DNA from 3 places in the Pseudomonas bubulae genome. Region 1 is predicted to be linked to each of the others. Evidence: predicted binding sites of a transcription regulator. Region 1 holds the regulator's gene; each other region holds the start of a gene.
What was found. The regulator sigma-54, encoded in region 1, starts transcription at its own class of promoters, with help from an activator protein. The targets are predictions, from matches to a motif close to ANTGGCATNNANNTTGCTNT.

Region 1 (7,984 bases):
CGGTGGATATTTTCCAGACCGGTTCGGGCACCAGCTCCAACATGAATGCCAACGAAGTGATTGCAACCCTGGCCACGCGGCTGCTGGGCGAGCCGGTGAACCCCAACGATCACGTCAACTGCGGGCAAAGCAGCAACGACATTATCCCGACCACCATCCATGTCAGCGCTGCACTGGGCCTGCACGAGCAGTTGCTGCCGGCGCTGAGCCATCTGGTGCAGGTTATCGAGCGCAAGGCGATCGAGGTTCACGCCTACGTCAAAACCGGGCGCACCCACTTGATGGACGCGATGCCGGTACGCATGAGCCAGGTGCTCAATGGCTGGGCGCAGCAGCTCAAGGCCAATATCGAGCATTTGCATAACCTGCAGCCAGCTCTGCAAGCCCTGGCCCAGGGCGGTACCGCGGTGGGCACCGGGATTAACGCCCACCCGCAGTTTGCTGCGTTATTCAGTCAGCAACTCAGCGAGCTGACCGGGGTGGCCTTCACGCCGGGCAAGGACCTGTTTGCCTTGATTGGTTCGCAAGACACCGCAGTGGCTGTTTCTGGTCAGTTGAAGGCCACGGCAGTGTCACTGATGAAAATCGCCAACGACCTGCGCTGGATGAACTCCGGCCCCCTGGCCGGTCTGGGCGAAATCGAACTTGAGGCGTTACAGCCGGGCTCGTCGATCATGCCGGGCAAGGTCAATCCGGTGATTCCGGAAGCCACGGCGATGGTCGCGGCCCAGGTCATCGGCAACGACGCGGCGATCACCGTGGCAGGTCAGTCCGGCAATTTCGAACTGAACGTCATGCTGCCGGTGATTGCGCACAACCTGTTGAGCAGCATCGAACTCATGGCCAACTCAAGCCGCCTGTTGGCTGACAAGGCCATAGCCAGCTTCAAGGTCAATGAAGCCAAGCTCAAGGAGGCGCTGTCGCGCAATCCGATCCTGGTAACGGCACTGAACCCGATCATCGGTTATCAAAAAGCCGCCGAAATTGCCAAGACCGCTTACCAGCAAGGGCGCCCGGTAATCGATGTGGCACTTGAATACACGGATTTGTCACGCAGCCAGCTTGAGGTCCTTCTCGACCCCGAGAAACTCACCGCCGGCGGCGTTTAATCCATCGACACTGCTTTGGAGGTTCACATGGATCACTGGAAACGCACGATCGAAAGAGCCAACCGCTGTTTCGCCGAAGGCGAACTGGTCGATGCCCGCGAGCATTATCTGCAGGCGCTGGCCCTGGCCCAGGTGCTGTTCGAGCGCTGGAGTGATGCCGACGAAGCAGTGGCCGCCTGCGTCATTTCACACCACAACCTGGCGGATCTGCATTTGCGCCTCAATCAACCGGAGGAGAGCGTGGAGTACCTCTGTGCGATTCATCAGCGATTGTTGCAAACCATGCAGAACGCGCGCCTGCCGACAGCATTGCGTGAAGCGGCGCTGCGTCAGAGCAGCAAGACCTACGTAGAGCTTTTGAATTTTATCAGTGAGTACGGCGAGTACCCGCGTTCCAACCTGTTGCTCAAAAGCAATGTGGCTCAGAGCAGCCATGAGTTCTCGACAGTTAGCGGCCATCACTTAGGAGCACATTGAAATGACTTACACCTTGCCTGCATTGCCTTATGCCTATGACGCGCTTGAACCGCATATTGATGCGCAAACCATGGAAATTCACTACACCAAGCATCACCAGACCTACATCAACAACCTCAATGCGGCCGTAGAGGGCACCGAATGGGCCAAGTGGCCGGTGGAAAAACTGGTGGCCAGTGTTCATCAGTTGCCCGAAAAGCTGCGCGCTGCAGTGATCAACCAGGGTGGCGGGCATGCCAACCACTCGTTGTTCTGGGAAGTCATGAGCCCTAAAGGCGGGGGTAAGCCCGAAGGTGCGCTGGCCAAGGCGATTGACGAGCAGTTGGGTGGTCTGGAGGTGTTCAAGGAAAACTTTACCAAAGCCGCGCTGACGCGTTTTGGCAGTGGCTGGGCATGGTTGAGCGTGACCCCGCAAAAAACGCTGGTAATCGAAAGCAGCGGCAACCAGGACAGCCCGCTGATGAACGGCAATACGCCGATCCTGGGGCTTGATGTGTGGGAGCACGCGTATTACCTGCGCTATCAAAACCGCCGCCCGGAATATATCAACGCGTTTTACAACGTGATCAACTGGCCGGAAGTGGCGCGACGCTATCAAGCGGCGATTGGCTAAGCGCAACGAAAGGATTCAGGCGGATTATGGGCACGCAAATTTTAGCGGTCGGTGGCGTTCGAATGTTTCGCTATGCCTTCGGTACGCTTTTGCTGTTGGCGGGTACGGCCCTGTTGGTTGCCAAGGGGCTGGTCTGGCTGGATCTGGAGCCCCGGCTGCTGCGGGCGCTGCAGGGCGGTGCGTTGTGTGCACTGGGCACGGCGTTAGGCGCCGTGCCTGTCCTGGTTATTCGAAAAATGCCGGTGGCGGTCAGTGACACTCTGCTGGGCTTTGGGGCCGGTGTGATGCTGGCGGCCACGGCCTTTTCGCTGATTGTGCCGGGCATTGCGGCAGCGCAAAGCCTGGGGTTGTCACCCTGGCCCGCCAGCGGGCTTATAAGTGCAGGGATCCTGCTGGGCGCATTCTGCCTGTTTCTGGTGGATCGCAAGGTCTCGGGCGCCGGGCCGGAGGTATTTGTCAGTCGCCCCGGTGAGCCGGTCATCGCGCCGCGCATCTGGTTGTTTGTGATTGCCATTGTGGCGCACAACATTCCTGAAGGCATGGCGGTCGGGGTGTCGGCGGGTGGCGGCATGCCGGATGCCGATAGCCTGGCGATGGGCATTGCGTTGCAGGATGTGCCGGAAGGCCTGGTGATTGCCCTTGTATTGGCAGGGGCGGGCATGTCGCGGGTCAAGGCGTTCCTGATTGGTGCTGCATCAGGTCTGGTTGAACCGGTCTTTGCGGTGCTCTGTGCCTGGCTGGTCAACTTGGCCGAGGTGCTGTTGCCGTTGGGTCTGGCATTGGCGGCCGGGGCGATGCTGCTGGTGGTCACCCAGGAAGTCATCCCCGAGTCGCGGCGCAATGGCCACGAAAAGCTGGCGAGCCTGGGGCTGTGTGTCGGCTTTTGTTTGATGATGGTGATGGATACGGCGCTTGGTTGAATCGATCTCTGCAGATACTCTTTAGTCGATCAATTCCTGCCGTGGGAGCGAGCCTGCTCGCGAACGACCTTCGCGAGCAGGCTCGCTCCCACAGCGGCAGTTTCCCTGCCGCTGCGTCGAAAAGGCTTCAGGCTTATTCGCCTTCATCAAAGTAGTTATTGATCAGGGCAACCAGTGCGTCCAGCGCTTCCTGATCCTTCTCACCTTCGGTCTTGATGTGGATGGTTGTGCCCTTGCCGGCGGCCAGCATCATCATGGCCATGATGCTTTTGCCGTCGACCATCGACTCAGGGGTGCGACCCGCCTGGATCTGACATGGGAACTGCCCTGCGATGCCGACAAACTTTGCCGATGCACGGGCGTGCAAGCCCAGTTTGTTGATGATTTCAATTTCCACTGCAGGCATCGCGGGGTAGATCCTTCAAGTAAGGTCGCGGTGGCGAACCTGGACGTTCTTCAGAGTTTCTTGCAGGCATTTGCCCAGGCGTTCGGTCAGGTACACGGAGCGGTGATGCCCGCCCGTGCAGCCGATTCCGATTGTCACATAGGCGCGGTTGCTGGCTGCAAAGCGCGGTAGCCATTTAAGCAGGTAGCTGGAGATGTCCTGGAACATCTCTTCGACATCAGGTTGCGCCGCCAGATAATCGGCTACCGGCTGGTCCAGCCCTGACTGCTCGCGCAGCTCGGGTTTCCAGTACGGGTTGGGCAGGCAACGCACGTCAAACACCAGGTCGGCATCCACCGGCATACCGCGCTTGAAACCGAACGACTCCACCAAAAAGGCGGTGCCTGGCTCTGGCTTGTTCAGCAGACGCAGCTTGATGGTGTCACGTAACTGATACAGATTCAGATTGGTGGTGTTGATGGTCAGGTCAGCGAGGTCGGCAATGGGGCCCAAAAGCTGGGTTTCATCGCGAATGGCTTCGGCAAGGGAGCGGCTCGCGCTGCTGAGCGGGTGGCGCCTGCGGGTTTCCGAGAAGCGCTTGAGCAAGGTTTCTTCGTCGGCATCCAGGTACAGCACGTCGCACTGGATATGCCGGTTACGCACCTCTTCAAGCAACTGCGGAAAACGTGACAAATGACTCGGCAGGTTGCGCGCATCGATCGAAACGGCCACCAGTGGCTGGGCCAGTTCAGTGTGAATCAACGCGCGTTCGGCCAGTTCCGGCAGCAAGCCGGCTGGCAGGTTGTCGATGCAATAGAAACCGTTGTCTTCAAGGACGGCGAGGGCAGTGCTTTTACCGGAGCCGGAGCGTCCGCTGACTATGACTAAGCGCATGATTAATGACCGTTCTGTACGTCCAGAACAACCTGATACAACGCTTCGTTGCTAGGTGCGTTGCGCAGTCTTTCGCGCACGTCTTTGCGATCGAGCATGCTGGCAATCTGCCGGAGCAGTTCCAGGTGTGCATCGGTTGCCGCTTCTGGCACCAGCAAAACGAAAAGTAGGTCGACCGGCGCGCCATCGATGGCGTCGAAATCTATGGGGGCGTCGAGGTGCAGCAAGGCGCTTACAGGCGACTCGCAGCCCTTGAGGCGGCAATGGGGTATGGCGATGCCGTTGCCAAAACCGGTGGAACCCAGTTTTTCACGGGCAATAAGGCTCTCGAAAACATCCTGCATTTCGAGACCAGGCACTTCGCGGCTGATCAGGTTGGCAATATGTTCGAGTGCACGCTTTTTACTGCCGCCCGGCGCGTTCACCAGGGAACGGCCGGGGGTCAGGATACTTTCAAGTCGGATCATGGGTAGGGAGTATTAACGACCGGTCGCGCCCTGGAGCAGGCTTTGGGTCTTTTCCTTATGCTTTTTCAGTTGGCGATCAAGCTTGTCAGTGAGCAGATCGATGGCGGCATACATATCGTCATGCTCGGCGTTGGCAACGACTTCTCCTCCATGGATGTGCAAGGTGGCCTCGATTTTCTGTTTCAGTTTTTCGACCGCCATCGTTACCTGTACGTTGGTAATCTTGTCGAAGTGACGCTCCAGTCGGTCGAGTTTTTCGCCGATGTATGCGCGTAGCGGTTCGGTGACTTCCAGTTGGTGTCCACTGATGTTGACTTGCATACAGTTTCTCCTTTGATGCCATTGCATAAAGCGGCAGGCCGAGCAGCCTGCCACTGAAACGCCGGGGTCCGTGGCTTACATCAAACGCTTGCGTTCGCTCGAAGGCGCTATCCCGAGGGATTCGCGGTACTTGGCGACGGTGCGACGGGCTACCTGAATACCTTGTGCCTCCAGTAAACCAGCGATCTTGCTGTCACTCAACGGCTTTTTCTGATTTTCCGCTGCAACCAGTTTTTTGATGATGGCACGGATCGCGGTGGAGGAGCATTCGCCGCCTTCAGAGGTGCTGACGTGGCTGGAGAAAAAGTATTTAAGTTCATAAATACCCCGTGGGGTATGCATGAATTTTTGTGTGGTAACCCGGGAAATGGTGGATTCGTGCATGCCCACCGCTTCGGCGATATCGTGCAGTACCAGGGGTTTCATGGCTTCATCGCCATGCTCGAGAAATCCGCGTTGGTGCTCGACGATCTGGGTCGCCACTTTCATCAGGGTTTCGTTGCGGCTTTGCAGGCTTTTGATAAACCAGCGTGCTTCCTGCAGCTGGTTGCGCATAAAGGTGTTGTCGGCGCTGGTATCGGCTCTGCGTACGAAACCGGCGTATTGCGCGTTCACCCGCAGGCGCGGTACGGACTCCTGGTTAAGCTCGACCAGCCAGCGCTCGTTGTCCTTGCGCACGATCACGTCAGGTACGACGTATTCGGCTTCGCTGGATTCGATTTGCGAACCCGGGCGCGGGTTGAGGCTCTGTACCAGTTCAATGACCTGGCGCAGTTCGTCCTCTTTGAGCTTCATGCGGCGCATCAGCTGGCTGTAGTCGCGTGCGCCCAGCAGGTCGATGTAGTCGGTGACCAGGCGCTTGGCCTCGCTCAGCCAGGGGGTCTTGGCAGGCAGTTGGCGCAATTGCAGGAGCAGGCATTCGCCCAGGTTGCGCGCGCCAATGCCAGCCGGTTCGAATTGCTGGATGCGATGCAGGACGGCTTCGATTTCATCGAGTTCAATGTCCAGTTCCGGATCAAAGGCTTCGAGGATTTCTTCGAGGGTTTCGTCCAGGTAGCCCTGGTTGTTGATGCAGTCGATCAGGGTTACGCCGATCAGACGGTCGGTGTCGGACATCGGAGCCAGGTTCAATTGCCACAGCAGGTGGCTTTGCAGGCTTTCACCGGTCGAGGTGCGGGTGGTGAAGTCCCACTCGTCATCGTCGTTGCTTGGCAGGCTGCTGGCGCTGGTCTGGTAGATGTCTTCCCAGGCAGTGTCCACGGGCAGTTCGTTGGGAATGCGCTCACCCCAGTCACCGTCTTCCAGATTGTCTACGGTCTGGGCAGTTTCCTGGTAGGTGGGCTCTTGAACGTCGGGATTGGGCTTTTGCTCAATGTTATCGGCAAGGGGGTCTGCATTGTCGAAGTCGTCGCCTTCTTCCTGGCGCTCGAGCATGGGGTTGGACTCCAGGGCTTCCTGGATTTCCTGTTGCAGATCGAGGGTCGACAATTGGAGCAGGCGGATGGCCTGTTGCAGCTGAGGTGTCATTGTCAGCTGCTGGCCCATTCTCAGGACTAGCGATGGTTTCATGGCAGGGGCTTAACACCTTATTCGCCGGCGCACATGGCGCCATCCACTACAGGGCGCGTGAGCGCCAAACATAAGCAAATTATATGCCTGAAACCGGTGCGTTTGCCTAGGGGGCGGTCTAAATTAGTTTGCGGGTGGTGAACTGATCGAGAGCACCCCGTTGAATATTCGGGCAATAAAATGCTGGCGCATTTTTACTGCCCGGATGCCCTGGCTGCCCATGATGTGTCCGGGCTTACAGGCGGAACTCGTGACCCAGGTAAACTTCCCGCACCAACTTGTTGGCCAGAATCGTTTCAGCATCGCCTTCAGCGATCAATTGACCGTCATTGACGATATAGGCCGTTTCGCAGATATCGAGGGTTTCACGGACATTGTGGTCGGTGATCAGCACGCCAATGCCCTTGGCTTTGAGGTGGTAGATGATTTGTTTGATGTCGCCCACCGAGATCGGATCGACACCGGCAAAGGGTTCGTCGAGCAGGATGAACTTGGGTGCCGTGGCCAGTGCGCGGGCAATTTCTACCCGACGGCGCTCACCGCCCGACAGGCTCATGCCCAGGTTGTCGCGAATATGGTTGATATGGAATTCCTGCAGCAGGCTTTCCAGCTCCTTGCGACGACCGGTCTTGTCGAGCTCCTTGCGGGTTTCGAGGATTGCCATGATGTTGTCGGCCACCGACAGCTTGCGAAAGATCGAGGCTTCCTGTGGCAAGTAACCGATACCGGCGCGTGCGCGACCATGCATGGGCTCGTGGCTGACGTCCAGGTCATCGATCAGTACGCGACCCTGATCGGCGTGCACCAGGCCGACAATCATGTAGAAACAGGTGGTTTTGCCCGCGCCGTTGGGGCCGAGCAGGCCCACGATTTGCCCGCTGTCGATCGACAGGCTGACATCACGTACTACCTGACGGCTCTTGTAGCTTTTGGCCAGATGCTGGGCTTTCAGAGTTGCCATTACTGGGCCTTCTGCTGGTCGGTTTTCTTCTTGGGCTGGATCACCATGTCGATGCGCGGGCGAGGTGCGGTGACATTGGCGCCATTGGCGCGACCGGCACTGGCAATTTGTTTTACCGTGTCGTAGACGATTTTCTCGCCCTCGGTGGTATTGCCGTCGTTAATCACTTTGGCCTTGTCAATCAGTACGATGCGGTTTTGTGGTGCATGGTATTGAATGGTGACGGCATAAGCCTGTACCGGTTTGGGGTCAGTGGCTTTTTGCAGTT
Region 2 (7,984 bases), 400 kb from region 1:
ACTGACCATTGAGCAGGTTGGCGGCCTGGCATTTCGCTAGCAGCTGGTTCAGTGCATCGCTCTGGGCGAGCAGTTGTGTTCCCACGCTGGAATGGCTGGCCAGGCTTTCGAGGCCGCTGCGGTTGGTGGCCAGGCCAAGGCTGGCGAGAATTTCGCTGCGTCTGCGGCCATGTTGCTCAAGCAAAATGATCAGCGACTGTTTGCGCGCCAGAATGTTTTCCAGCACCTGCATGTCGCGGCCTTTGAGGGCGATGGATTCGTCCTGTAACAGGCCGAGCAATTGCTCGGCAGGAGCGAGGTCATCGTTGATCAGTTGCAGTAAATTTTCGTCGTGCATGGCGGGCTCTGGGAGTTAAGCGTCCAAAAGCGCGGCACTGGCCGTTGGCCTAGCGCTGGGCTTCCATGTCAAGCAGTTTGCTGGCGATCCGGTCGCTGTCGACTTTGTAGCTGCCGTCCGCGATGGCTTGTTTAAGCTCTGCCACCCGATTTTTGTCGACTACAGGTTGGTCACGCAACGAGTCGCTGATCTTCTGCAACTGTTGAGCCTCTTGGCTGAGGTGAACAGATTCCCCGCTTGGGGCGCTGACGCCGTTTTGCTCAGGGTTTATTGCCGGGGCCGCTTGCGTGGCGCTGCCGGTTTCCTGGTTGGCGTTACTGCGTGTACTGCCGGTCAGGGGCGGGGCGCTGTTGAGACGACTGAAGTCGATGACCATAACGTTAAACCTCGGGGTATTTGGACGCTTGCCATGTTTTCGGCCATACCCGGAAAAACTTTAGGCTCGATTAATCATGGCTTCACACAGAGCTGTACTGATCTGCGTCAAATGACAGTGTAGGAAAGTCGCGAGACTGATGCCAACTTTCCTATAATGCCACTTCTACTTGCCCGGGTGCTGTCACCCTGGCGCGGATAACACGCTTGGAGTTCAGGTTTTTTACCCGTATTTGCTCGCTAAGGCCACCGTCTGACAGGGCTTCGCCGGGCATCTTGACACTTAATGTGCCGCTGCGGGCGCTGATCACCACATGATCGCCCTTGCGCACGGCTGCGGCCTGCTCCAGGTGGGTGAGGGTCAGCACCTGGTCGGTGACCATGGGCCTGAGCAATTTTTGCCCCACGGCCAGCTCGGTGGCGGTCAGGTAGCCCTGGCTGATCAGGCTGACATCGCGCTCGCGCAGGGTCACGTCGGGGTAGTCGATAACCATGCCGCGCTTGAGCGGGTGATTGACGGTGACTACGTCGCGGAACAGTTTGACCTGGGCCGGCACAAAGATGGTCCACGGCGACAGCCCTTCGCAGCGTACGCGCACGATTACCCGGCCCATGGGTTGCGCCGGGCTTTCGAGGGAAGCTGTCAAATCCTTGTCGCACTGGGCCAGGCGCAGGCGCGGGTCAAGATTGTTGACCTGGATCTGATATCGACCCTCGGTCTGGCTGGTGGCCAGGTAGTCTTCAACCGTGAATTCAAGAAAGCCCTGGGTCACGCCGATAAGCTGTTCAGGCGATGTAAACGCGTCAGCCCTGCTATAAGTGCTGAGTGCAAGCAAGGTGCCCGCCGCCAGCGCGCTCAGACCACAGCGGCGCAGACTCGGCAGGAAAGGTCGGTGGCAGGATTTTGTCGTTTTTGCGTTCATGACCGATAAAAAGCAAGCCCCGTGCCGTTTTCGGAATATGCGGGTTGAAACTTGAAGTTTTTAAGAGGAGCTGAGTATGGCCGGAGTGATGGATGCGGTTAACCAGCGCACTCAACTGGTGGGGCAAAACCGCCTGGAGCTGTTGCTGTTTCGCCTGGATGGGCCACAGCTTTACGGGATCAATGTGTTCAAGGTCCGCGAGGTGCTGCAATGCCCCAAGCTGACCCTGATCCCCAAGTCCCACCCCGTGGTATGCGGTGTGGCGAGCATTCGCGGCGCGACCATACCGATTCTCGACCTGGCGATGGCCACCGGCGCGGGAGCCTTGAAGGATCAAAGTAACCCGTTTGTGATCATCACCGAGTACAACACCAAGACCCAGGGCTTTCTGGTGCGTTCAGTGGAACGTATCGTCAATATGAACTGGGAAGACATTCATCCGCCGCCCAAGGGCACCGGTCACGACCATTACCTGACGGCCGTGACCCGTATGGACGAGCAACTGGTCGAAATCATCGACGTGGAAAAGGTGCTGGCAGAAGTCTCGCCATCGTCTGAAACCATCAGCCAGGGCGTGGTGGATGTTGAAACCCAAAGCAAGGCGCTGTCATTGCGGGTGCTGACCGTTGACGATTCGTCGGTGGCGCGCAAGCAGGTTGCCCGTTGCCTGCAATCGGTGGGTGTTGAAGTGGTGTCGTTGAACGACGGGCGCCAGGCGCTCGACTACCTGCGCAAGCTGGTGGACGAGGGCAAGAACCCGTCTGAAGAGTTTCTGATGATGATCTCGGATATCGAGATGCCGGAAATGGACGGCTACACCCTGACAGCTGAAATCCGCAACGACCCGCGGATGCAAAACTTGCACATCATTCTGCATACTTCGTTGTCCGGGGTATTCAATCAGGCGATGGTCAAAAAAGTCGGTGCCGATGACTTTTTGGCCAAGTTCCGCCCTGATGACCTGGCAACCCGGGTAGTTGACCGGATCAAAGCAGCAGACCACAGCTAGGGGCGCAGCCCTTGGCGGTCAAAACGATTTAAGAGGCAGGATCATTTGTCGACGGCTAATTTGGATTTTGAACAGTTCCGGGTATTCCTGGAAAAAGCCTGTGGCATTTTGCTGGGTGAGAACAAGCAGTACCTCGTCTCCAGCCGCCTCAACAAATTGATGGAGCAGCAGGGCATCAAGTCGTTGGGCGAGCTGATTCAACGCATCCAGGCTCAGCCGCGCAGCGGGTTGCGCGAGCAGGTGGTCGATGCCATGACCACCAACGAAACCCTGTGGTTTCGCGATACCTATCCCTTTGAAGTGCTGAAAAACAAGGTGTTGCCGGAGCAAATCAAGGCCAGCCCCGGCCAGCGCCTGCGTATCTGGTCGGCGGCCTGCTCTTCGGGGCAGGAGCCGTTCTCGCTGTCGATGGCGATTGACGAATTCGAGCGCAGCAACCTTGGGCAGCTCAAAGCCGGCGTGCAGATTTTTGCCACCGATCTGTCAGCGCAGATGCTCAACACCTGCCGCACCGGCGAATACGACAACCTGGCCATTGGCCGGGGCCTGTCACCGGAGCGCCTGCAACGTTATTTCGATCCCAAGGGACCGGGGCGTTGGGTGATCAAGGCGCCGATCAAAAACCGCGTGGAGTTTCGCCCGTTCAACCTGCTGGACAGCTACGCCAGCTTCGGCAAGTTCGACATCGTGTTTTGCCGCAACGTGCTGATCTACTTCTCGGCCGAAGTGAAAAAAGACATCCTGCTGCGCATTCACAGCACTTTGAAGCCGGGCGGTTATTTGTTCCTGGGCGCTTCTGAAGCGCTAAACGGGTTGCCGGACCATTACCAGATGGTCCAATGCAGTCCGGGGATCATTTACCAGGCGAAATAGGCTGGGAAAACCCCGTAGATACTCTGTTGCCGGTCAAGCCCTATTGTGGGAGCGAGCCTGCTCGCGAACGACCTTCGCGAGCAGGCTCGCTCCCACAGTTGCAGTGTTCCTGTAGCTGCCGTAGGAACGAGGCTGCGTTCGGCTGCGAAGCAGTCGCAAAATCAGGGGCTGCGGTGTAACAGTCAAACCCGGCTACCAGGGTTTTTACGACGACTTCGTCGCCGAACGCAGCCTGGTTCCTTCGGCAACTGCTACGACGAATCCAAAGCAAAGCGGCAGAAAACCGGCAGTCAGCGGTCAAGCATTGCCGCTTTTTTGCCATTGCCATCTCCCACCTCCCGGCAAACCCTTGTGTTACGGGGCTGTAAAAACTGGCACGGGGTTTGCTCTATCCCTGTCATGTAAAACCTGAACCACACTCTCAGGTCAGCCCACAAAGGTTTTTCGAGATGAGCATCAGCTTCGATAAAGCGCTTGGTATCCATGAACAGGCCCTGGGCTTTCGTGCCCAGCGCGCTGAAGTACTGGCCAACAACATCGCCAACGCCGATACCCCGAACTACAAGGCTCGGGATCTGGATTTCGCCTCTGTGCTCGCCGCCCAGAACGACAAAAACCAGAACGGCACATTTGCGTTGAACAAGACCAACACCCGCCATATCGAAGCCCAGGGCCTGAGCAGCGGCGACGAGTCGCTGCTGTACCGCACGCCGATGCAGCCGTCGATCGATCAGAACACCGTGGACGCTCAGCTTGAGCAGTCGAACTATGCAGAGAATGCGGTCAACTTCCAGGCCAGCTTCACCCTGCTCAACAGCAAATTCAAAGGGCTGATGTCGGCCCTGCGCGGGGAGTGATCCATGTCTCTATCCAGTGTCTTCAATATTGCCGGTAGCGGCATGAGCGCCCAGACCACGCGCCTTAACACCGTGGCCAGCAACATCGCCAACGCCGACACCGTATCGTCGAGCATCGACCAGACCTACCGCGCCCGCCACCCGGTGTTTGCCACCATGTTTCAAGGCGCGCAAGGCAGCAGCGGCGATTCGCTGTTCCAGAACCAGGACGCCGCCGGCCAGGGCGTGCAGGTACTGGGCGTGGTTGAAGACCAGAGCGAGTTGCAGGCCCGCTATGAACCTAATCATCCTTCTGCCGACGCCAAGGGCTACGTGTATTACCCCAACGTCAACGTGGTTGAAGAAATGGCCGACATGATTTCCGCCAGTCGTTCGTTCCAGACCAACGCCGAGCTGATGAATACCGCCAAAACCATGATGCAGAAGGTCCTGACCCTCGGTCAGTGATAAGGGGCGACGCAAATGAGTGTGACCGATTCCACCAGCGGCTTGACCCTTAACCAGGTACTCGCCAACTCCGCCCAGGCCAAGACCACTGACACCAGCCTGGCGGCGGCCTCCAAGGCGGTATCCGGCAACACGGCGCTGGGCAAGGATGCGTTCCTGCAACTGCTGGTCACCCAGCTGAAAAACCAGAACCCGCTGGACCCGCAGGACAACACGGCGTTCGTTGCGCAACTGGCGCAGTTCAGCAGCCTGGAAGGCATCACCACGCTCAACGATACGGTCAATTCGATCTCCGGCAACTTCCAGTCTTCGCAGGCGTTGCAGGCCTCGTCGCTGGTGGGGCGTTCGGTGATCGTGCAGACCGGCGAAGCCTATGTGGATCCGGCCAGCGACAAGCCTTTCAACGGCACCGTGGTGGTCAAGGATGCTGACTCCAAACCCGTTATCACCATCACCAATGCCGACGGTGAGGTGGTTCGCACCATCGACATGGGCACCCAGAAAGCCGGCAACGCGGAGTTCACCTGGGATGGCAAGGACGACGAGGGTGTGCTGCTGGAAAAGGGCTCCTACACCTTCACCGCATCCAGCAAAACCGACGCCGGTACCACGGCGCTCACCACCTATCTGCCCGCCACGGTCAACAGCGTGACCCTGAGCAAGACCGGCGGTGAAATCATGCTCAACCTCGCAGGCCTGGGCAGCATTGGCATGTCCAAAGTCCAGACCATTGGCTTGTAAGCCGACTCATACGCCTCAAGGAGAGAAACATGTCATTCAATATCGGCCTTAGCGGCCTCTATGCGGCGAACAAGCAGCTGGACGTGACCGGCAACAACATCGCCAACTCTGCGACCACCGGCTTCAAGGCCTCGCGTGCGGAATTCGCCGATATCTACTCGGCCAGCAAGCTGGGTACCGGCAGCAAGACCATCGGCAGTGGCGTGAACCTGGCAGCGGTCTCGCAAAACTTTGGTCAAGGTGCGGTTAACAACACCGGCAACCTGCTGGATATGGGCATCCAGGGCAGCGGCTTTTTCGTGCTCAGTGACAACGGCTCCCTGAGCTATACCCGCGCCGGTACGTTCAAGGCCGACAAAGACGGCTTTGTCACCAGCTCTGATGGCACTGCGCGCTTGCAGGGCTATGGCGTGGATGCCAATGGCAATATCGTTAATGGCGTATTGACTGACCTGCGCATCGATACTTCCAACCTGGCGCCCAAGGCGACGGGCTCGGTGGACTCGACGATCAACCTCAACTCCAACGCTGCGGTGATTGATCAGACCGCCAACCCGTTCGACCCGAGCAAAGCCGAATCCTATACGAAAAGCTTCAGTACTACGGTCTACGATACCCAGGGCAATCCACACCCGATGGACCAGTACATGGTCAAGACCGGTGCCAATACCTGGAAGGCCTACACCCTGATTGACGGTCGCAACCCCGATGGCAGCGCAGTGAGCGGAGACGGCGCGAAGGCGCCGGTGGCTTCGATCATGCAATTCGACTCAGCCGGCGGGCTGACCAGTGTGACGACGCCCAACCCGGTGGCCGGCGAACCCGATATCGTCAGCAACACCCTGACCGTCAGCACCTGGATGCCGGGCGCCATGGTCAATGGCAAGTGGGCGTCCAACGGCGCGGCAGCCAAGGACACCGGGATTGCCATCGACATGGCCAAAACCACTCAGTACAACACCGACACCTCGCGTAACCCGCCGACCCAGGACGGCTACGCTACCGGCCAGATCAACAACCTGACCATCGACGGTTCGGGTGTGATGTTCGCCAACTTCAGCAACAACCAGAGCCGTGCCATTGGCCAGATTTCCCTGGCCAGCTTTACCAATGAGCAGGGTCTGCAACCAGTGGGCGGCACGGCCTGGAAGGAGACCTACGCCTCGGGCGTGGCGGGCTACGACGCACCCAAGGTCGGCAGCCTGGGCGCCATCCAGTCCAACTCGCTGGAAGACTCCAACGTAAACCTGACCAGTGAGCTGGTGGACCTGATCAAGGCCCAGAGCAACTACCAGGCCAACGCCAAAACCATCTCGACCCAAAGCACCATCATGCAGACCATCATTCAGATGACGTGATAGCGCTGCGATCATGATCCTGCGGGCATCGGGTGCGTGAACAATATATAACCTGCGGGAGCTGGTTTGCCTGCGATGCAGACGCTGCGGCATGTCAGGCAAACCGGGCTGATGCCATCGCGAGCAAGCCCGCTCCCACCATGTTCGTCGCGGGTCTCAGCTGAACTCCACCTGCTCCGGTACCCGCGTCATCAGCACCTTGCCAGCGCGGATCGATACCCGCGCCTTGGCCTGGCGGCGCACCGCTTCGTAATCACTGTCGGCATCCAGCACCACCAGGTTCGCCGGGCGACCCACTGCAATGCCGTATCCCTCACCCAGATTCAGCGTCCGTGCACTGTTGTCGGTGACCAGGTCCAGGCTGCGCGCCAGGTCTTCAAAACCCATCATGTGGCAGATATGCAGCCCTGCATCCAGCACCCGCAAAATATTGCCATTACCCAGCGGATACCACGGGTCCTTGATTGAGTCCTGACCAAAGCACACGTTCATGCCGGCACGGTCGATTTCGGCCACCCGGGTCACGCCACGGCGTTTCGGGAAGGTATCAAAACGACCCTGCAAATGGATGCTTTCGGTCGGGCACGAGACAAAGTTGATCTTTGATGCCTTGAGCAAACGGAACAGTTTGGAGCAGTAGGCATTGTCATACGAACCCATCGCTGTGGTGTGACTGGCGGTCACCCGGCTGCCCATGCCGCGTACCCGGGCCTCTTCGGCCAGCACTTCAAGAAAACGCGAGTGGGGGTCGTCGGTTTCGTCGCAATGCACGTCCACCAGGCACCCCGTGCGCTCGGCCAGATCCATCAGGAACTTGATCGAACTGACTCCCTGCTCGCGGGTGTTTTCAAAGTGCGGGATGCCACCCACCACATCGGCGCCCAGCTCCACGGCCAGGGTCATCAGCTCACGGCCACCGGCATAGGACTCGATGCCTTCCTGAGGGAATGCCACGATTTGCAGGTCGATCAGGTGGCGGGTTTCATCGCGCACTTCAATCATCGCCCGCAAGGCAGCTAGGGTTGGATCGGTGACGTCGACATGGGTGCGCACATGCTGGATGC
Region 3 (7,984 bases), 740 kb from region 1:
AGATGGCGGCGCAGCAGGTCTTGCAACGAGGCCGAGACAAAGAAGAATTCCTGGCGCAGACGCAGCTCCTGGCCAGCCTCGTTGCTGTCAGCCGGGTACAGCACGCGGGAGATGCTCTCGGCCCGTACCACTTCGGCCACCGCCCCCAAATGATCGCCTGCGTTGAAGCGGCCCAGGTTCAGATCGTGCAGGGCCCTCGCCCGCCACAGACGCAGGGTGTTGACGCTGGCCCCGCGCCAGCCCACAACAGGCGTGTCATAGGCAATAGCCCGCACCGTCTCGCCCGGCCACCAGATCTGCCGCAGCTGGCCTTGTTCATCCTGTTTGGTTTCAACCGAACCGCCAAAACCCACCGAGTACAGCACTTCAGCACGCTCGAACTCCCACGGGTTGCCGAAATCCAGCCAGTTCTCGGTTTGTTCCTGCTGCCAGCCATCGACAATGCTCTGGCGAAACAGCCCGTGCTCATAGCGGATGCCATAGCCGTGGGCGGCAATGCCCAGGGTCGACATGCTTTCCATAAAGCACGCCGCCAGCCGACCCAGGCCACCATTACCAAGGGCCGCGTCCGGCTCCAGGACACGGATGCGCTCCAGATCCACGCCTAGCTCGCCCAGTGCCTCACGCGCCACCTCCAGCAACCCCAGGTTGCTCAGGCTGTCGTACAGCAGGCGACCGATCAGAAACTCCAGCGACAGGTAGTACACCCGTTTCTGGTCCTTGCGATAAATCTGCCGGGTGCTGTCCATCCAGTGCTCGACCATATGGTCGCGGGCGGCCAGGGCTATGGCCTCAAACCAGTCATGGTCAAACGCGTGTTCCGGGTCCTTACCCACCGCGTAAGTCAGCTTGGCTACTACAGCGGCACGGAAAGCCGCCACCTGTGCGTCACGAACAAGCGGTTCTTGGGGCATCGATACAACCTCAATCGAGATGGGGCGATTTGAAGAGCGAGTGGTGTCAGCCTAGACGCTTCAACAGAAACCAAGTGCTTTGATTCGGGCTTTTTTCGGCGATTATTTAAAAAAAGCTGACAAAGTGAATGCCGCCCCAAAACGAGGCACATTCGCAGTTGAACGCTTTAAAACATGGCTCTGATCGAAAAACCGGCAAATGGTTGTTCACTCCTTCAGCAACCCCGGTATGATCGCGCGCCCTGATGCACGCTGGAATACAAGTCTGATGAAGTCCAACCTGATCGCCGCCGCGGAAATCGACCGTCTCGATACCTGGGCCAAATACTCCGCGCCCATGTGCGGCTCCTGCATTTCCAGCTGCTGCACCTTGCCGGTCGAGGTCAAAATCAAAGACCTGATCCGCATCGGCATCGTTGACGAGTTCGAGATGGGCGACCCGCCGAAGAACATCGCCAAGCGCCTGCAAAAGGAAGGGATCGTTGAGCGCTTCAACCAGAAGTCCGGGATTTTCACCCTGCAGCGCATGAGCAATAACGACTGCCTGTACCTGGACCGCAAATCGCGCATGTGCACGATTTATGAGATTCGCCCGGATACCTGCCGCAACCATCCGCGGATTGGCCCGCGCCCAGGTTACTGCGCGTATGTGCCCAAGGCCGTTGAGCGCAAGAACAGCAGCGTCAAGCTGATGGATTTTTAACCTGCAGCGTAGAATCGACTGACAGATCGCTTCGCGGGCAAGCCCGCTCCCACAATTACCACAGCCCCCTGTGGGAGCCGGGCTTGCCCGCGATGGCCTGTACGCAAATGACCTGACAGACCGCGCTCGCCGCAGCACGGGCAACGATGAACGAGTCAAATCCCGACCATAAAAAAACGCCCCCGACCGCAAGGTCGGGGGCGTTTTTGTAACCGCTAACTAAGTAACTTAGTTTTTGGCCTTTTTAGCAGCGCGGGTACGCTCGCCTTCGTCCAGGATCTTCTTACGAAGACGGATGGACTTAGGAGTCACTTCGCACAGCTCGTCGTCCTGGATGAATTCCAGAGCCTGTTCCAGAGTGAAGCGAACAGGTGGAACCAGAGCGATGGTTTCGTCTTTACCCGAAGCACGCATGTTGTCGAGCTTCTTGCCCTTGGTAGGGTTAACGCCCATGTCGGTGTCACGGCTGTTCAGACCAACGATCTGACCGTTGTAGATCTCTTGACCGTGCTCAACGAACAGCTTGCCACGCGCCTGCAGGGTTTCCAGGGAGTAGGTCAGCGCCTTGCCAGTTTCAACCGATACCAGAACGCCGTTCTGACGGCCGGACATGTGGCCCGACTTCATCACGTCGTAACGGTCGAAGATCGAGGTCAGGATGCCAGCACCGTTGGTCAGGGTCAGGAACTGGTTACGGAAACCGATCAGACCACGAGCAGGGATGTTGTATTCCAGACGCACACGGCCTTTGCCATCCGGCACCATGTTGGTCAGGTCGCCCTTACGCAGACCCATCTCTTCCATCACCTTGCCCTGAGATTCTTCAGGCAGGTCGATGGTGACGTTTTCGAACGGTTCGTGCTTGACGCCGTCAACCAGGCGGATGATCACTTCTGGACGACCAACGCCCATTTCGAAGCCTTCACGACGCATGGTTTCGATCAGTACGGACAAGTGCAGCTCGCCACGGCCCGATACTTTGAATTTGTCAGCCGAGTCGCCTTCTTCAACGCGCAGAGCAACGTTGTACAGCAGCTCTTTGTCCAGACGTTCCTTGATGTTACGGGAAGTCACGAACTTGCCTTCTTTACCGCAGAAAGGCGAGTCGTTTACCTGGAAGGTCATGGAAACGGTTGGCTCGTCAACGGTCAACGGCTTCATCGCTTCAACGTTCATCGGATCACACAGGGTGTCGGAGATGAACAGCGAATCCATACCGCTGATGCAAACGATGTCGCCTGCCGAAGCTTCTTCAACGTCTACACGGTGCAGACCGTGGTGACCCATCAGCTTCAGGATACGACCGTTGCGGCGCTTGCCGTCAGCGTCGATGGCAACAACCGGGGTGTTCGGCTTGACGCGACCACGAGCGATACGGCCAACACCGATAATGCCCAGGAAGCTGTTGTAGTCCAGTGCCGAGATTTGCATCTGGAACGGACCGTCACGGTCTACGGCTGGTGCTGGTACGTTGTCGACGATCGACTGGTACAGCGGGGTCATGTCTTCAGCCATGTCGGTGTGGTCAAGACCAGCAATACCGTTCAGGGCAGAGGCGTAAACCACTTTGAAGTCCAGCTGTTCTTCGGTAGCACCCAGGTTGTCGAACAGATCGAAGATCTGGTCCAGAACCCAGTCCGGACGTGCGCCCGGACGGTCAACCTTGTTGATGACCACGATTGGACGCAGGCCGGCTTCGAAAGCCTTCTTGGTCACGAAACGGGTTTGCGGCATAGGGCCGTCTTGAGCGTCAACCAGCAGCAGAACGGAGTCAACCATCGACATTACGCGTTCAACTTCGCCGCCGAAGTCGGCGTGGCCCGGGGTATCCACGATGTTGATGTGGTAGCCGTTCCAGTTGATGGCGGTGTTTTTCGCCAGAATGGTAATACCGCGCTCTTTCTCCTGGTCGTTGGAGTCCATTACGCGTTCGTCGTTAAGCTCGTTGCGCTCCAGGGTGCCGGATTGACGCAAGAGTTTGTCTACCAGGGTGGTTTTACCGTGGTCAACGTGAGCAATGATGGCGATGTTACGTAGATTTTCGATCACTTGTGTATCTCGATCAGAGGATTCGGTGTGCTGACTGAGTCCAGGCAGCGATTAACAGTAGAGTCCGTGCAAGCCGTTACAGCTTGACGGCGGCGTCGGGGGGCCGGTGACGCAGGCCACAGGCATACAGCCCCGGGCTCTTAGCTCGGTCGATAAACGCGCACATTGGCATGTCCCTCACTGAGCAAATGGTGAGCATGCAGGCGACTCATCACGCCTTTGTCGCAATACAACAGGTACTGACGGGTGTCATCCAGTTCCTTGAAGCGGCTGTTCAAAGCATAGAACGGCAACGCTTGTACTTCGATGCCAGCCAGTTCCAGCGGTTGATCTTCCTGAGCATCCGGGTGACGGATGTCGATTACGATCTGGCCCGCCAGCACTTCGCTGACTTCTTCGACTTGCAAGTCCTGGCCCAATTCATCGATTACCCGATCAATCGGCACCAGTTTGGCCCGCTCGAGCGCACGCTCAAGCACGGCCATATCAAACTGTTGTTCTTCATACTCCACGCGGTTGCGCTTGGCGTGGGTCTTGGGGTTGACCGAAATCACCCCGCAATATTCAGGCATATGCTTGGCGAAGTCAGCCGTACCGATTTCTTCTGCCAGATCGATGATGTCCTGCTTGTGGCTGGCGATCAGCGGGCGCAACACCAGCTTGTCTGTAGCCGAATCAATCAGCGACAAGTTGGGCAGCGTCTGGCTCGACACCTGGGAAATCGCTTCACCGGTCACCAGCACTTCGATATCGAGGCGTTCGGCAATACGCGTTGCAGCGCGCAACATCATACGCTTCAAAATGACGCCCATATGACTGTTATCGACTTTGCCGAGAATTTCGCCCAAAACTTCTTCGAACGGAACGCTCACAAACAGCACGCGCTGGGAGCTGCCGTACTTCTTCCATATATAGTGCGCGACTTCCATCACGCCCAGTTCATGGGCACGCCCGCCCAGGTTGAAGAAGCAGAAGTGGCTCATCAGGCCGCGACGCATGATCTGGTAGGCCGCCACGGTAGAATCGAAACCACCGGACATCAGCACCAGGGTCTGCTCGAGCGAACCCAACGGGTAGCCACCAATACTGTCGTGCTGGTTGTGAATCACAAACAACCGTTGGTCGCGAATTTCAATTCGAACTTCGATTTCTGGCTTTTTCAGCTCGATTCCGGCCGCACCGCACTCACGACGCAGCTTGCTGCCGACGTATTTCTCGACTTCCATCGAGGTAAACGGGTGCTTGCCGGCGCGCTTGCAACGCACCGAAAAGATCTTGCCCGCCAGCGCATCGCCGAAGTGCAATTTGCACTTTTCAACGATGTCGTCGAAGTCGCCCAACGGGTACTCGTCAACCTGCAGAAAATGCGCGATGCCCGGCATGCAGCTCAGGCGTTCGGTCATTTCTTTCAAGGCTTTAGGGTCACTTACGCGCGTTTGCAGCTCGATGTTGTCCCACACGCCCGTCACCACCACAGCCGGGTCCAGATCGCGGAGCACAGTACGGATGTTTTTGGCCAATTGACGGACGAAACGCATCCGAACCGGACGGCTCTTGATAGTGATTTCGGGGAAGACTTTAACGATTAGTTTCATGAAAACAGCGCGCGAGCAGCCTGCCAAAAAAGGGGGGCGCGGATTATAGCGGAAATTGCTCAAGGTTTAACCAGTTATCGTACAAACGGTTTTCATCGCACCAAAATAGAACATAAACGCCAGATTTCGCTTCATTTGGGTGCGATAAACGCGGCTAATCGGTAGTCTGCCCCGCTTACCTGCTTGAGATTGGCGCATTACGCCCAAGTCGGGGCACTGGCATGCAATTTGCTCCCTTGTGAGGCAGGTTGCCTTGGCAGAGTATTCGCGCCGGCATCAACCACTTATTAAGGGCATTCCACTACCAGCCCTAAGCCACCCCGGAGGACACTATGTCGAAGTCGGTTCAACTCATCAAAGATCATGACGTCAAGTGGATTGATCTGCGCTTCACTGATACCAAAGGTACTCAGCACCACGTGACCATGCCGGCCCGTGATGCGCTGGATGAAAACTTCTTCACCGACGGCAAAATGTTCGACGGCTCCTCCATTGCTGGCTGGAAAGGCATCGAAGCGTCCGACATGATCCTGCTGCCAGACGACAGCACGGCTGTTCTGGACCCGTTCACCGAACAGCCTACGCTGATCCTGGTGTGCGACATCATCGAACCGTCGACCATGCAAGGCTATGACCGCGACCCACGCGCCATCGCTACCCGTGCCGAGGAATACCTGAAGTCCACCGGTATCGGCGACACCGTTTTCGTTGGCCCGGAGCCAGAGTTCTTCATCTTTGACCAGGTGAAGTTCAAGTCCGACATTTCCGGCTCCATGTTCAAGATCTACTCCGAACAGGGTTCGTGGATGTCCGACCAGGACGTGGAAGGCGGCAACAAAGGCCACCGTCCTGGCGTCAAAGGCGGTTATTTCCCGGTTCCGCCGTTCGACCATGACCACGAAATCCGTACCTCCATGTGCAACGCCATGGAAGAGATGGGCCTGGTTATCGAAGTTCACCACCACGAAGTGGCAACTGCTGGCCAGAACGAAATCGGCGTGCAGTTCAACACCCTGGTGAAAAAGGCTGACGAAGTTCAGACCCTGAAATACTGCGTACACAACGTGGCAGATGCCTACGGCCGTACCGCTACCTTCATGCCAAAGCCTCTGTACGGCGACAACGGCTCGGGTATGCACGTTCACATGTCCATCTCCAAAGATGGCAAGAACACCTTCGCAGGCGAAGGCTATGCCGGCCTGTCCGACACTGCCCTGTTCTTCATCGGCGGTATCATCAAGCACGGTAAGGCCCTGAACGGCTTCACCAACCCGGCTACCAACTCCTACAAGCGTCTGGTACCAGGCTTCGAAGCACCGGTAATGCTGGCCTACTCGGCTCGTAACCGTTCGGCTTCGATCCGTATTCCTTACGTGTCCAGCCCTAAAGCTCGCCGTATCGAAGCACGCTTCCCGGATCCGGCAGCCAACCCGTACCTGTGCTTCGCGGCACTGATGATGGCTGGTCTGGACGGTATCCAGAACAAGATCCACCCTGGCGACGCAGCGGACAAAAACCTGTATGACCTGCCGCCTGAAGAAGCCAAAGAGATCCCGCAAGTGTGCGGCAGCCTGAAAGAGGCCCTGGAGGAACTGGACAAAGGTCGCGCGTTCCTGACCAAAGGCGGCGTTTTCAGCGACGACTTCATCGACGCGTACATCGCCCTGAAAAGCGAAGAAGAAATCCAGGTTCGTACCTTCGTACACCCACTGGAATACGAGCTGTACTACAGCTGCTAATCCGGTGACGCCTGCGCAAGCGGCGTGATTTGAAAAAGCCTCCTTCGGGAGGCTTTTTTGTGGGCGCCGTCTTACACAAGCATCGGATCAGAGCTTCTGGATTCGTGCCTGCACCTGACAGCCACCCTGCTGAGTGACCGGTAGTTTGTCGCCACTCAACCAATGGAGACTGACATGCACCCCTTACTCGCCCTCAAAACCCTGCTGCTGGCATGCGCCTGCCTGCTCATGCTGGGCTGCAACAGTTCACCCACTGCGGTAACGGTCGAACAACTGCTCAAGACAGGCCAATCCTGGACAGGCACCCCTTACACCTGGCCGGACGGCAAGCCGGAATTCACCGTGGTCAAAATCACGCTCCCGGCCAACACCGCACTGAAATGGCACACGCACCCCATGCCCAATATCGCCTACATGGTCGCTGGCGAACTGCTGGTCGAAACCGAAGACGGCATGCATAAAACCACGCTCAAACCTGGCCAGGTACTGCCCGAGATGGTCAATACTTCCCATCGAGGCACCAGCGGCAAGGCCCCGGTAGAACTGATCGTGTTCTATGCAGGCACGCCCGGCATGCCACTGTCCCATTAACCACGCAAGGCCCGTAGCAGGTACCGGAAGCTGCGTTCGAAACGCAAAACGGTGGTCACCTCAGAGTGGGCGCTGCCTGTGCCGCATCGCGCACTCGGGGCTTATGACCGGTGTGCGCTCGAACGCTGCACACAACCTCTGGCTGCACCCATAGCAAATATCCCGCGCACATTTTCAGGCAACTGAATCCATTCATCTAAATTGCACTATATTGGTGCGACTATAGTTTGATAGTGCACTTACCAGCCCAATTTGGTTCATAAACACTCGCATGCCGGGCTGCGGCGATATGCGCCCAGCTTGTAAACGCCTATTTCAGGGGAGCGACGCTTCTTTTCGGAGCCTTGGTTTGGTTTTTGCATTTTCCTTGCACCAGCGCTTCACCGCGCACGC

Region 2: a site for sigma-54 is predicted at 3,888-3,907, ahead of flgB (flagellar basal body rod protein FlgB). Genes of this name have one in related genera too.
Region 3: a site for sigma-54 is predicted at 5,477-5,496, ahead of glnA (glutamate--ammonia ligase). Genes of this name have one in related genera too.

What each region holds. Positions count from the first base shown of each region.
Region 1 is NZ_CP146077.1:4,811,203-4,819,186, reverse strand. Features, by position in the region: gene V6L81_RS22240 (aspartate ammonia-lyase) at 1-1,109, shown strand, start outside; gene V6L81_RS22235 (hypothetical protein) at 1,137-1,586, shown strand; gene V6L81_RS22230 (superoxide dismutase) at 1,588-2,199, shown strand; gene V6L81_RS22225 (ZIP family metal transporter) at 2,226-3,119, shown strand; gene V6L81_RS22220 (HPr family phosphocarrier protein) at 3,253-3,525, opposite strand; gene rapZ (RNase adapter RapZ) at 3,541-4,398, opposite strand; gene ptsN (PTS IIA-like nitrogen regulatory protein PtsN) at 4,401-4,865, opposite strand; gene hpf (ribosome hibernation-promoting factor, HPF/YfiA family) at 4,878-5,186, opposite strand; gene V6L81_RS22200 (RNA polymerase factor sigma-54) at 5,262-6,755, opposite strand; gene lptB (LPS export ABC transporter ATP-binding protein) at 6,991-7,716, opposite strand; gene lptA (lipopolysaccharide transport periplasmic protein LptA) at 7,716-7,984, opposite strand, start outside.
Region 2 is NZ_CP146077.1:4,415,203-4,423,186, reverse strand. Features, by position in the region: gene V6L81_RS20320 (flagella synthesis protein FlgN) at 1-337, opposite strand, end outside; gene flgM (flagellar biosynthesis anti-sigma factor FlgM) at 387-713, opposite strand; gene flgA (flagellar basal body P-ring formation chaperone FlgA) at 865-1,635, opposite strand; gene V6L81_RS20305 (chemotaxis protein CheV) at 1,712-2,644, shown strand; gene cheR (protein-glutamate O-methyltransferase CheR) at 2,690-3,517, shown strand; gene flgB (flagellar basal body rod protein FlgB) at 3,967-4,374, shown strand; gene flgC (flagellar basal body rod protein FlgC) at 4,378-4,821, shown strand; gene flgD (flagellar hook assembly protein FlgD) at 4,837-5,562, shown strand; gene flgE (flagellar hook protein FlgE) at 5,592-6,920, shown strand; gene codA (cytosine deaminase) at 7,077-7,984, opposite strand, start outside.
Region 3 is NZ_CP146077.1:409,282-417,265, forward strand. Features, by position in the region: gene V6L81_RS01830 (glycogen/starch/alpha-glucan phosphorylase) at 1-914, opposite strand, end outside; gene V6L81_RS01835 (YkgJ family cysteine cluster protein) at 1,180-1,617, shown strand; gene typA (translational GTPase TypA) at 1,846-3,666, opposite strand; gene thiI (tRNA uracil 4-sulfurtransferase ThiI) at 3,807-5,261, opposite strand; gene glnA (glutamate--ammonia ligase) at 5,594-7,000, shown strand; gene V6L81_RS01855 (cupin domain-containing protein) at 7,175-7,591, shown strand.